One region of the Paenibacillus sp. M2 genome, then DNA from elsewhere that is predicted to be linked to it. Evidence: riboswitches for the same ligand, from Rfam matches in the RefSeq annotation. Region 1 holds a riboswitch; each other region holds the start of a gene.
The links. A riboswitch is a leader RNA that binds a small molecule or an ion and turns the genes downstream of it on or off. The one in region 1 is predicted to bind cyclic di-AMP.

Region 1 (4,215 bases):
TTAATATTTGTGTTATTTTATATAACTTATTGTGTTATTTATGTGGTGGAGTGCAGGGAGAACTATATAGAAGGAAGGACTATATATAAATGAATCAACAAGATCGGCTCTTACCGAAAAAGAGGAGATCAAATCTAATAATATGCAGTTCATGGGTAAAGATGACGAGATTATGCGATTTTTGATGAAAATGCCTAGCTGAAAAAGTAGTATTTAAAAATACTTTACTTTTAGTTCTGAACCCGGTATAATCAATTCTGTTGCCGATTATTTACGACATGCGGTCGTGGTGGAATGGCAGACACGCTATCTTGAGGGGGTAGTGGGCGTATGCCCGTGGAGGTTCGAGTCCTCTCGACCGCATCATATGAACGATGAAGAAGAAGCTTTCCGTTATTGGAGAGCTTCTTTTTTTGTCTTTTTCGAACAGTATGACATCTGGGTTGAGGAAAAAAGCCATCCATTACCGAGGCAATGGTGCTCTACCTTACGGCTACGGGTGGCCTGTGTATTATTTTTGAAGTAAGTTCTTGATATCTTCTTCAATCTTGTCCGGTGTTGTTTTGGGAGCATAACGTTTCAGTACCTGTCCGTTCTGATCCACAAGGAATTTGGTGAAGTTCCATTTGATTGCTTTGGAGCCGAGCAGGCCAGGAGCTTCTGTGCTAAGGTGTTGGAAAAGAGGGTGAGCGCTTGAGCCGTTCACATCAATTTTCTCAAACATTGGGAAGCTTACGCCATAATTCATCTGACAGAACTCGGCAATATCGTCGGAAGATCCTTTTTCCTGTGCAAACTGGTTGCTTGGGAAACCAAGAACTTCAAATGGAGCATCTTGAAACTTGTCTTGCAGTTCTTGCAGACCTTTGAATTGAGGAGTAAGGCCGCATGAGCTTGCCGTATTCACAATCAGGAGCACTTTGTCACGGTAGTCGGACATTTCAACTTCTTGACCGCGAAGGGTATTCACTTTGTAATCGTAGACTGTCATCTAAATCGCCTCCATTTATTTACTCTTATATCTTCTATTATATTGGCTACAATTAAATATTGCAAAACTAATGTGGTGTTAAAAGCATCAAAACAGGCAAGTTGTGCAGAATACGTGAATGAATTGCGAAGTGATTTTCGTCAGAGTGAGAATTAGATAGCCTTGAAGAGGTGGATAGAGTATAACCTTATTGTAAGCGTTATTATAAACGAGTATTGGCAAAAATCTGCCGATTTGGTGATCTGTAAGGACTTTACACCGTCATGGCGGGGGTGTATGATTCATAACGTAATTTCAATTTAAACTAAATTGTACTTGAAAAACGAAACAAACGATAATATCGTTCGATCTTACCTTAAGATATACGAACGATGTTTTAATCGCTGAGTTTCCATTCATTGATGAATGGGAAACGGGGGAACCAACGGAATGCGCTGTCCAGGACAGTGGGCATTCATGGGGTGAATTTTCCGGTGACAGCCGGAAATAGGGCGACTCTCGCGCCCGAATCCGTCAGCTAACCTCGTAAGCGTTAAAGGGAGAGGCAACAAGCCGTACGCTGGTTCATGGTGTTTTCGCCATGGGTTATTTAAGAAGCGTTCGGGAGGCCTTGGTCCCCCACGCTTCTTTTTTGTTGTCTTTTCACGCCAAGGGAGGAACGAATGATGGATACTGAGATGATTTTAGTGACTGCTCCAAATGAAGCAGGACGCAAATTTATTAAATTGCTGATGTACAAAAAAATGCCGTTTGCCGTTCTAACCAACAGTGCAGGGGAAGAGCGCAGACTCCGTAGAATCGGAGTAGAACATGTCATTCGCATGAATACAGCTGCAGCTCAAAAATGGTTTTTGCCGCAGGGCAGCGTAGGTAACGTGTTTATTTTCGAGAACAGCCTGAATCTGACCTGTCGTTATTTACAGATCTGTCGTTCATGGACTTCGAAATCCCTGTGCGTGATTACGGAGCAGAGTCATCCTAAGGGCATCTATCGGGGCATGGGCGCAGACCGGATTGTATATTCGCTCAATGGGGAAGTTGGCTTTCTCCTCAATGGTTAATGCCATAGCTTGTGATTGCTCAGGTGTAAGGTGCCTGTTATAATTGAATGTATCGATAAACGGAAGTTTGAGGAGACTCATGCGTGATGGTGAGTCTTCTTTTTTATGCTTACAAGGAGGAATTGGTGTGCCGGATGTAGGTGGATTGAAATGGTTGTTTTTTGATGTTGGAGATACGCTGGTGGATGAATGGGAGCCGGTTGATGATATTATCGGACAGTTCGTCCGCGAAGCCTGTGCATTGGGGTATCCGGTGAAGATTGAGGCGGTACGCGAACTGTTCGCGAACTGTTACCAGAAATATGAGCAATGGCCTATGAGAGTGGCGATTCGCACATTCGTTGAAGACGAGGGACACCAAAAACAGATTCAGGACAAGCTGAAATTCCAAAAAGATCTTGAACGTCCTTTTCCTTCAGCGGATTCCGTTCTTCAGCAGTTGTCACGGTATTATCGCATTGGCATTATTGCCAATCAGAGTCCTGGAACGGAAGAGAGACTGGAGAGCTACGGCTTGCGGAAGTATGTTGATGTTCTGGCCTGCTCGGCTGAAGAAGGAGTGTCCAAGCCAGACCCTGAGTTATACGCTGTGGCCTTGAAGCAGGCTGGTTGTGAACCGGAGGAAGCCGTCATGATCGGTGATCGGATCGATAACGACATTATACCTGCTCGGAAGCTGGGCATGCGTACGATTCGAATTATGCAGGGTTACGGAAGATTCCAGCCAGAACTATCGGATGACAAACGTGCGGATTGGACTGTGGATTCATTGGATCAACTCCTGCCCTTACTGATGCCAAATCAGGATTAGATTCAGATGGTTATTTATTGGAGTATGAGTTTTATTATAAAAGGAAACATGTTGCTGTATTGCAACAATAAAGGCTGATCAACTTGGGTATAGAATACCGGAGTTGATCAGCCTTTTTAGGATTTAGTTCATAAGAACGAGATTAGAATAACCGAATCGTCTGAATGATCAGATATACATTCAGCACAACGATAATCGCGGCAATGACCCATGAGATGATTTTGAGCCACAATTTGTTGGCAAATGCACCCATACTTTTTTTATCACTTGTGAACAACACCAGGGGAATCACAGCAAAGGGCAGTTGAAGCGACAGCACGACCTGGCTCAAAATGAGCAGTTCTTCTGTGCCATGTTCTCCTGCAATGGCTGTCACAATTACCGCCGGGATGATGGCGATCAGACGTGTGACCAGTCTGCGCAGCCAAGCCGGAATTCGAATGTTCAGGAAACCTTCCATAACGATCTGCCCAGCGAGTGTACCTGTAAGGGTAGAGTTCTGACCTGATGCTAGCAGCGCCACACCGAACAGAGTACTTGCAACCGTAGTACCCAATAGAGGTGTCAGCAGATGATAGGCATCTGCGATCTCGGCAACCTGCGTCATACCAGCACTGTGGAATACAGCAGCAGATACAATCAGGATGGCCGCATTGATGAACAGGGCCAGTGTCAACGCGATTGTAGAATCCATGGTCGAGTACCGAATAGCTTCTTTTTTGCCCTGTGGGGTCTGTTCGATCTGACGGGTCTGCACAATGGAAGAATGCAGATACAGATTATGCGGCATCACAGTTGCTCCAATAATACCAATAGCGATATAGAGCATGGCCGGGTTTTGCAAAATCTCAACATTTGGTACAAAACCATGGAGAACACCGCCCATATCGGGTTTCGCCAGGAAGAGGTCAATCCCGAAGCAGAGGGCAATGGTCGCCATTAGCACAATGACGAGTGTTTCCAAAGCGCGGAAACCTTTGTTTTGCAGTACAAGAATCAGGAGTACATCAACTGCGGTGATAATAACGCCATATAACATGGGGATGTTAAATAACAGCTTTAATGCGATAGCAGAACCTATGACCTCAGCCAGATCGGTAGCTGCAATGGCGAGTTCACACAGAATCCATAACATCACGACAACAGGCATGCTGAATCGTTCACGACAGGCTTGAGCCAGATCCCGTCCAGTGACGATACCGAGTTTGCCAGCCAGCGACTGAAGGACAACGGCCATCAGGTTCGATAACAGGATAACGGATAACAAGGTGTACCCGAACTGCGAGCCGCCTGCGATATCTGTTGCCCAGTTCCCGGGGTCCATGTAACCTACGGCAACGAGGTATCCTGGG
Region 2 (4,215 bases), 1.5 Mb from region 1:
GGGGCTGTGTACGCGGCAGCGCCTGGTGGCCGCGTACAGGCAGGGCGTGCCGGCGCATGCCGTGCGCCCGGCTACGCCGTAAGCGCCGTCGATACGACCGGCGCTGGCGATTGCTTCAATGGCGCGTTGGCGGTAGCCCTCGCGCGCGGTGAGACGTTGGACGCGGCCGTAGGCTTTGCCATGGGTGCGGCCGCGTTATCCGTGACGAAGCTCGGCGCCCAGTCCGGGATGCCGTTCGCACGTGAAGTGGAGGCCTTTCTGGACGAGCATGCGGCAAAGGCTTAATAATTGATATAACAAAGAGGCTCTTACTCTCCGAAAAGGGGATTAAGGGCCTCTTTGTTATGCGTGTGCAGAGATTATTTCTTCTCTGAAAGCCACATGGCGATATTTGCAATCTCTTCATCTTGCAGCTTGCCCTTGAAGGAAGGCATGCCACCTTTACCTTTGACAATCGTAGAATAGATCTTCTCCAGATCATCCTGGCTGCCGATGTTTGCCAGAGCAGGTCCTACGCCACCTTGCAGCTGATCCCCGTGACAGGAGATACAATTGGCTTTGACCAGTGCTTCAGCCTGTCCGGCATCCAATGTGACTTCCGGCATGGTTGGCTTGGCTTCTTCAGCCACTTCTTCTTTCCCTGGAAGCGTAAACATTAAAACAATAGCTAAAGCGCATGCTGCAAAAAATACTCCGCTCATGATCCATTTGTGCATCCCTTATGTCCCCTCCAGAATGAAAGATCATCTAACCTAAAACTATCCATATCATTATAACGGAACCTGTACTGACATCATAGCATTTTGTGGGAAAATTTTGAACTAATCACATAACAAGGCGCAAATTTAGTTGTTTTGCAAGAGATTCTAATCACGAGGCCCTTCATAAACCATACAGTGAAAGGGCTTTAAGCCGCTTGGGGTCTGTCGTTCGTATGTATCCTGGGTGACAAATCCACTCTTCAGATAGACTTGAATGGCACGAGCATTCCAAGTGAGCACTTCCAGATCGATCTCATTCTTCGGATTTCGGCGAATGGCTTCCTGTACAATGGCCGTGACAAAAGCTGTCCCTTGACCCTGACCACACAGCTCTGGATGCATGCCGAGGCCAATCCGGGTTACCCCTTGAAGTGGGAAGTATTGAGCAAATCCACATATACGATCGTTCTGATCCAGGACGATTGCATATTGCTCCTGTCGCAGCTGTGCATCTCCGAATTCCACTTCCAGAGCTTTCATCTGCTCCCAGGGGAGCCAGCTGTAGATATTGTAAGGCGGATCATACTGCCAACTGCAGATGAGCTCCGCATGTTCTTCTCGCATGGGTACAACGTGAAACGTCACAGGGGCTTCCTTCATACACTTGCATGCTCCTTTCCTTGAAACAGAACTCTTTGTCCACTCTACAAAAGTGATGTTCTTTTAGCAAGTCTTCCTTCCCCAGAAAAAAAATGAAACAAAAGTTCCGGTAATTTCGTTTATATTATAACGGGATGGGTAAAAACATCATAAGGGCACGGACGAACGAACGCAAAATGAACCTGTTGATGTCGCAGGATATACCCAGAGTATACCTTGCAACATGAATAAGGATTGAAGCACAAAAAAACCGCCGGATACATTCCTGCGGAGAATGTACCGGGCGGTTCTGTTATGCTTCTTGCTTCGTTCCAGTATGGTTAATGGTTACAGCATTATGTTGCTCAGCTTGTCCCTAGTCAAGGGCCAGTGATTCATATGCGTCCGTGCTCATAATCCGTTTCGCGCCAACATAACGATTGGCCCAATAGTTTTCACTCAATGCACTGATCGTAACGCCTTTGGAAGAAGAGGAGTGTGCAAACTTTCCATCCCCTACAAAGATTCCTACATGGGATACGCCTTTACCTGTTGTATTAAAGAACACCAGATCGCCAGCTCTCATTTCCATGCGGGATACAGAATCGCCCATGTCGAATTGGGAACTGGATTGGCGTGCCAAATCAATACCCAACTTGTCGAATACATACCGTGTAAATCCGGAGCAGTCAAAGCCGTTAAGCGTTGTTCCCCCACTTTTGTATGTAGTTCCCATTGCTGAATCAATTACTGTGTCCATCTTTGAATCTGCGAATGCGCTACCTGCACCAAGCGATAAAGCGAATGTGATGCTAAGTACAGCTGCGGTTAATTTCTTCTTGAACAAGAGATATTCCCCTTCCAATGCCTGCGAGGTTAGCTTAAGGATTCGGTTGAAGGTCCCCTATGATCCCTCTGTAGCAAGATCAATTCACCCATAACTGGTTCCCCCGCTTCCCAGGTGCCAGGAATTTGGCTGTGCTAGTTATGCACCTGCGAAATCAAGAAATGACGATTTAATTTTAAGTAGTTACAAATATGAATGTAAAGATTACAAAGTTGTTACTAAAAACTCACTGCGATTATTGTAACAGAGGAGTACGGCTTTGGCAACGTTTAGCAACAAATTTAGCAAAAAAAACCTCGACCTTTGACGGGGAAAGGTTGAGGTTTGCCTATTTATAAGTACATATTAGGCCATGAGTTTAACTTGTGATGGTAACAATTTTTAATCTATCTGCTCTCACCTTTGGATATTTTGGACTGCCATAATCGGAAATGGCTGCATATTTTCCACAGATTCAATAGACATCTGGCAAGTGGATACGTCTGTTGTAGTATAAGTCCGGTAAGTCCCGTTAATAACCATGAGGCTGAAGTGAATGCCCCAAAGACGAGCAGGTGTACTCCGCCCAGCAGGAGTGCAATGCCGATTACAGCGATGAGATGACGCAGTGCAATCCAGAGTGCTTTGAGGGTACCGTGAGCCCCGCCTTCTCCTTCTGGTGCCGAAACACCGAACTGCATGTAGAGTATGGCATGGTGGATGATCCAGCCATATACAATCCAGGCAGCAACATAAGGTATACCAGGCAAAAGTAATTGAAGGGAATGAAAACCTTCCATGAGAATAGAGTAGAGCTTCGGTATGAGCCAGTAGGCGGGCAGAAGGATCAATAATGTACGTACGGTGTGTAGCAGCAGCATCGGTTTCCACAGATTTTTGATTCCGCGGACAAAGGGGATGCGCTCTTCTGTAGAATTAAAGTGCTGAAGTGAGTAGAGCAGTCCTGCCTGAATGAGGGGGCTGATCAACATGCGAACCAGCAGCATGCCCCCGAGAATCCATAGATAACGATGAACCTCCGGATGGGTAAACAGGTTAAGTTGACTTTCCATTTTGAACAAAAGTGTACTCAGCTCCCCCGCATCAGCATCTGGATAGCGCAGGAGCAGTGGGATGACCGCCGATTGTACCATTCGATAGAAGAAATATCCCCAAATGAGTTGATAGAGAAATAAGAGTGCGGCAATGAACATATGCTGACGGACGAGAAACCAGCCTTCACGTATTTTCGCTTTCACCGTTTCCACCTCACCATGACAGACCTCCGAATATGGCTTCTATTAGTTTGGTTACACTCATGCTCCAGCGGGACTTCGCCCGCTCATCCAGTCCGGATTTCAGGAAATTGTTCATATGGCGGTTCTCCAGCACGATCGAGTACAGGGGATCGGTCATGGCCCAGGATACGGGGGATGTGTGAGTTAATTTATAGGTGATGCGATCTTCTTTGCCATTCCATTGCTTGGTGAGGATATGCCCGTCTTCAAAAGCAATGCGAACAGGAACGGCGCTGTAATCACTCCCTTTTTTTGCGATCGTCACGGATGACTCGTACAATGTTTGACCGTCTTTCTGTACGGGCGTAACACGAATCTTCTCTACAGCAAAGTCAGCCATCCCGTTACCATAGACATATTGATCAAAATAATCAGACCAGGAAGTGCGGGTCACTTGTTCCACAACGTTCTGAAAATCAGCCGAAGTGGGATGTTTGAAGCGGTACTTCTTCACATAGGTAGAGAGAATGCGTTCCATCTTTTTGGCACCGACTTGGTGTTCGATACCAAGCAATACAAGCTTGCCACGTGTATAGACATTGGCTGCATACTCATTCTGTGAATCGAACTTCCAGGATTCTTGTGTTAACGATGAAGGAGAAGTAATCAGTCCCGATTGTACCGGCAGATTTGGAATCAATCCGTATTCCTGCTCCATTAGTTTGTCTTCTGCATAAGAGGTGAACCCCTCATCCAGCCAGGCTTCCTCGAATTCGTTGCTGGCAACCATGCCGTAGAAGTACTGGTGTCC
Region 3 (4,215 bases), 1.6 Mb from region 1:
TATGAGTCATTGAATTATTGAATTTTACAAATGTGATTTTGAAAAAGAAGATAGTCGTTATTTCGACATGAAGGGAGATACAGACATGATGCTGTTCGACACACATACACATCTGGATGCACCACAATTCGACGAGGACCGCGAGGACATGATTCAGCGTGCTGTGGATGCAGGAGTTGGTCGCATGATCAACATTGGTTTTAACCGGGAGACAATTCCAACCACAATGAAACTCGCTGAAACATATGACTTTATATATGCAGCTGTAGGGTGGCATCCCGTAGATGCGATCACAATGCAGGACGGCGATTTGGAGTGGATTGCATCTTTATGCAAACATGAAAAAGTGGTTGCGATCGGTGAGATTGGATTGGATTATCATTGGGAGACATCACCAAAAGAAATACAGCATCGCGTATTACGACAACAAATTGCTTTGGCGCGTGAAGTAAACATGCCGATTGTCATCCATAATCGGGATGCACATGAGGATATCATAAGAATTTTGCGTGAAGAGAAAGCGGGTGAAGTTGGTGGTGTGATGCACTCGTTCTCGGGCAGCTGGGAAACAGCCAAAAGTTGTCTCGATATGGGCTTCCATCTCTCCTTCGGAGGACCGATCACATTCAAAAATGCAAAGCAGCCCAAAGAGGTGCTGGAGAAGGTTCCTATGGACCGGTTTTTCATTGAAACAGATGCTCCATATTTGACACCTCACCCTTATCGTGGAAAGCGAAATGAGACAGCGCATGTACGTCTGGTTGCAGAGGCAGCTGCGGAAATTAAAGGCATTTCGGTGGAGGAAATTGCTGCAATAACAACCAAAAATGCCATGGAACGATTTGGAATTCGTTAAAAAAACGAGCAAATGAGGCGAAAAAGGCAGGTAAGAGGAGGTAATTTGCTCTTTGATCCAAATAAATCAAGAATATTACAATATTTTAACCAAATATTCAGAAAAACGTACTTGATCAACGCTTTACAACATGCATCAAAACAGGATATCATCTTTTCAGTGAATTGTTGTGCGGAAAATTGGACAGATGTTCGGGGGATGAACAAAGGGACACTTTCCGATGAAACAACATTACTTTCATGAATCAGTCTCGCTGAGTCTCCGTTAACGGAGAGCGGGGGAACCAATAGGGCTTAAACATCGGTGTATTTGGCCGATGCGCAACGTTCGCTGACCCAAAAGCAGCGAAGGGATCTGCGAAGCCGTATTTGATTTCTTCTTTGGGTCTCGGGGTGAATTCAAGGGCGTCCGCCATGAGCGGGTGACCCAAGATAGGGCGGCTCTCTTTCGCCCGAACCCGACAGCTAACCTCGCAAGCGGAAAAAGAGAGGCAACCTCGTGCATGAATTTCCGATATTCAAAATCATTCGGAAGCCACGAAAGAGTTCCTCTTACACTCTTTCTTTGGCTTTTTTGTTTTTGAATAAAAGAAATATTGTCATCATACGGTAGGTATTCAGGAGGATGACATCATGTTGCGAAGATTGATTCATGGTGCAGAACCGGATTATGTTGGTCCAATCTGTGTTCTGTAGAAAATTTGGTATAGTCACGTCAAAGACATCATGCATTACTTTAGACGGCGAGGCTATGAAGGAGGACGGAGAAGTGGGCACATTCCAACCAGAAGAGACCCATGAGTCACGATCATCCAGTAAGTCTTTCGCGTTGCGGTGGAAGCATGAGAACATGCGTCAAATGGCATTGATCGCGATTTTCTCAATTGCGCTTACAATCATGATCTTGTTAGTCGTTTACGGTCAGGCCGGGAAACAAATTTCACTGGTTATTGATGGCAAAGCTCAGGTGGTAGAGACTCGTACAGGAATGCTTCAGGAAATGCTGGAGGAGCAGTCGATCACAGTCAGCCCTCACGATAAGGTATCCATGTCCATGAACGGGGCAATTACAGATGGAGACCGAATTGTTATTGAGCGGGCCGTTCCAGTTAACATTACGGCAGACGGAGACACCAAGACTCTGTATACAACGGATTCATCGGTAGAAGATGCAATTCAAAAATCAGGTATTCAAGTTGAAAGTAATGATAAAGTGTATCCGGCGCTTGGAACTGCGATCAAAGCGGAGATGAAGATCCGTGTAGTGCGCGTAACAAAGCGTACAGTCGAAGTAGAGCAACCGATCGCTTACAAAGTCATTAAAACGGCTGACCCTAGCTTGTACAAAGGGGATAACCGTGTCGTTGTGAACGGCAAAGAAGGCAAACTTGTGCAGCATATCGAAAAGGTATTTCAGGATGGAGAATTGGTCTCCAAAAAAATGGTCCGCAAATCTGTCGCGAATAATCGTGTAGATAAAGTGATCGCTGTCGGCACCAAAGCAAAACCGGTCGTGAAAGAACCTGAGATTCAGACCGTATCGGCTCAAACTTCAACAACCAAAAAGGCTACAACAACGAACTCGAAGAAAACATCTGCCTCGGGCAGCAAAGTGATTACCGTATCCGGGACTTCTTTTAAATACTCCAAAGTACTTAAAAATGTATCCATGACTGCCTACTCTTCTGAAGAGCCTGGCATTGGAACTAAAACAGCTTCCGGTACTCGTGTAACGGAAGGGCGCACCATTGCGGTTGATCCCAAAGTCATTCCAATTGGCTGGTGGGTATATATCGAAGGTCTGGGATTCCGTCGTGCGGAAGACACAGGCGGTGCGATTAAAGGGAACAAAATTGATGTGTATTATGACAGTGTGAAGCATGCCCTGAATTTTGGACGCAAGAAAGGCAAGACGGTCTACGTGATCGGTCCGGTGAAGCCGGAAGCGAACTAAAATCGTTTTACTTTGAAATGGGAATGCTATAAAATAGTTGCATGAATGATTCATGCGGAATATGCGGCGGAGGAGTCTGAATTCAGTCTCCCCCGCCGTTTGGCAGAGAAGAGGATATTCCTCTTCTTTTTGCGTTAGAAAGGAAGAAATGGAACATGATAAAAGAAGTCATTGTGGTGGAAGGCCGTGATGATACGGTAGCCATCCGTCGGGCCGTGGAAGCCGATACAATAGAAACAGGTGGATCAGCCATCAACCAACGCATTCTGAAGCGGATTGCGCTTGCTCAGGAGAGACGGGGAGTCATTGTACTGACAGATCCGGATCATGCCGGCGAACGCATTCGTAAAATTATTGCGAATAAGGTGCCTGGATGCAAGCATGCTTTCATTCCGGAAGCCGATGCAACGCGCAAAGGGGACATTGGGGTGGAGAATGCCTCACCAGAGGCGATCCGTCATGCTCTGGCGCGCGTACATACATCATACGAAGGTGCTCCGAGTCTGATCGATTGGGAGGACCTGATCGCGGCAGGACTTATCGTGCATCCGCAGGCTGCTGCACGTCGCATGGAGATGGGCAATCTGCTGGGCATCGGTTATTGTAACGGTAAGCAGTTCCACAAACGTCTCAGTGTATTTCAGATTACACGGGAAGAGTTCTCTACAGCATTAGCGCAAATTGAACGTGAAGGATTGTGAGCATATGAAGGACATGGAAGATACGATAGAAATTGCAACGCCCAAGCGAACGAAAGAGATTATTCAAAAACATGGATTCTCATTTAAGAAAAGTCTGGGTCAGAACTTTCTGATCGATCAAAATATACTGAACAAAATCGTTAATGCAGCCGACCTGGACGAGTCCAAGGGCGCACTAGAGATCGGGCCGGGTATTGGAGCCCTTACGGAGCGACTGGCTCGGGTAGCCGGTCCTGTCACAGCCGTAGAGATTGATCAGCGCTTGATCCCAATCCTGGGAGAAGTGATGCAGCCTTATTCGAATGTACGTGTTCATCATGGGGATGTGTTGAAGCTTGATCTGGCTGAGTTGTTTAATACGGATTTTGCATCCGTGGACAAAGTCAGTGTCGTGGCTAACCTGCCTTATTATGTAACGACTCCAATCATGATGAAACTGTTGGAAGAGAAGCTGCCGGTAGACAGTATTGTTGTCATGATCCAAAAAGAAGTGGCTGAACGGATGGCTGCTGCACCAGGATCAAAAGATTACGGCAGTCTAAGCATAGCAGTTCAGTATTACAGTATGCCGGAGCTTGTGTGTATTGTGCCGCCCACGGTCTTCATTCCGCAACCTAATGTGGAATCGGCTGTCATTAAGCTGAAAGTGCGCGAGCAACCGCCAGTGGAGATTCCGGATGAAGCACACTACTTCGAAGTGGTACA

Region 2: another riboswitch for cyclic di-AMP. It lies ahead of ACETMN_RS00530 (C40 family peptidase); the one in region 1 lies ahead of ACETMN_RS07310 (hypothetical protein).
Region 3: another riboswitch for cyclic di-AMP. It lies ahead of ACETMN_RS00150 (3D domain-containing protein); the one in region 1 lies ahead of ACETMN_RS07310 (hypothetical protein).

The regions. Positions count from the first base shown of each region.
Region 1 is NZ_CP169648.1:1,627,690-1,631,904, forward strand. It holds tRNA gene ACETMN_RS07300 (tRNA-Leu) at 281-363, shown strand; gene ACETMN_RS07305 (glutathione peroxidase) at 512-991, opposite strand; cyclic di-AMP (ydaO/yuaA leader) riboswitch at 1,363-1,538, shown strand; gene ACETMN_RS07310 (hypothetical protein) at 1,657-2,052, shown strand; gene ACETMN_RS07315 (HAD family hydrolase) at 2,180-2,863, shown strand; gene ACETMN_RS07320 (Nramp family divalent metal transporter) at 3,006-4,215, opposite strand, start outside.
Region 2 is NZ_CP169648.1:107,708-111,922, forward strand. It holds gene rbsK (ribokinase) at 1-285, shown strand, start outside; gene ACETMN_RS00520 (c-type cytochrome) at 360-716, opposite strand; gene ACETMN_RS00525 (GNAT family N-acetyltransferase) at 867-1,361, opposite strand; gene ACETMN_RS00530 (C40 family peptidase) at 1,717-2,187, opposite strand; cyclic di-AMP (ydaO/yuaA leader) riboswitch at 2,191-2,328, opposite strand; gene ACETMN_RS00535 (hypothetical protein) at 2,574-3,425, opposite strand; gene ACETMN_RS00540 (M1 family metallopeptidase) at 3,436-4,215, opposite strand, start outside.
Region 3 is NZ_CP169648.1:31,769-35,983, forward strand. It holds gene ACETMN_RS00145 (TatD family hydrolase) at 86-856, shown strand; cyclic di-AMP (ydaO/yuaA leader) riboswitch at 1,098-1,351, shown strand; gene ACETMN_RS00150 (3D domain-containing protein) at 1,625-2,809, shown strand; gene rnmV (ribonuclease M5) at 2,965-3,510, shown strand; gene rsmA (16S rRNA (adenine(1518)-N(6)/adenine(1519)-N(6))-dimethyltransferase RsmA) at 3,515-4,215, shown strand, end outside.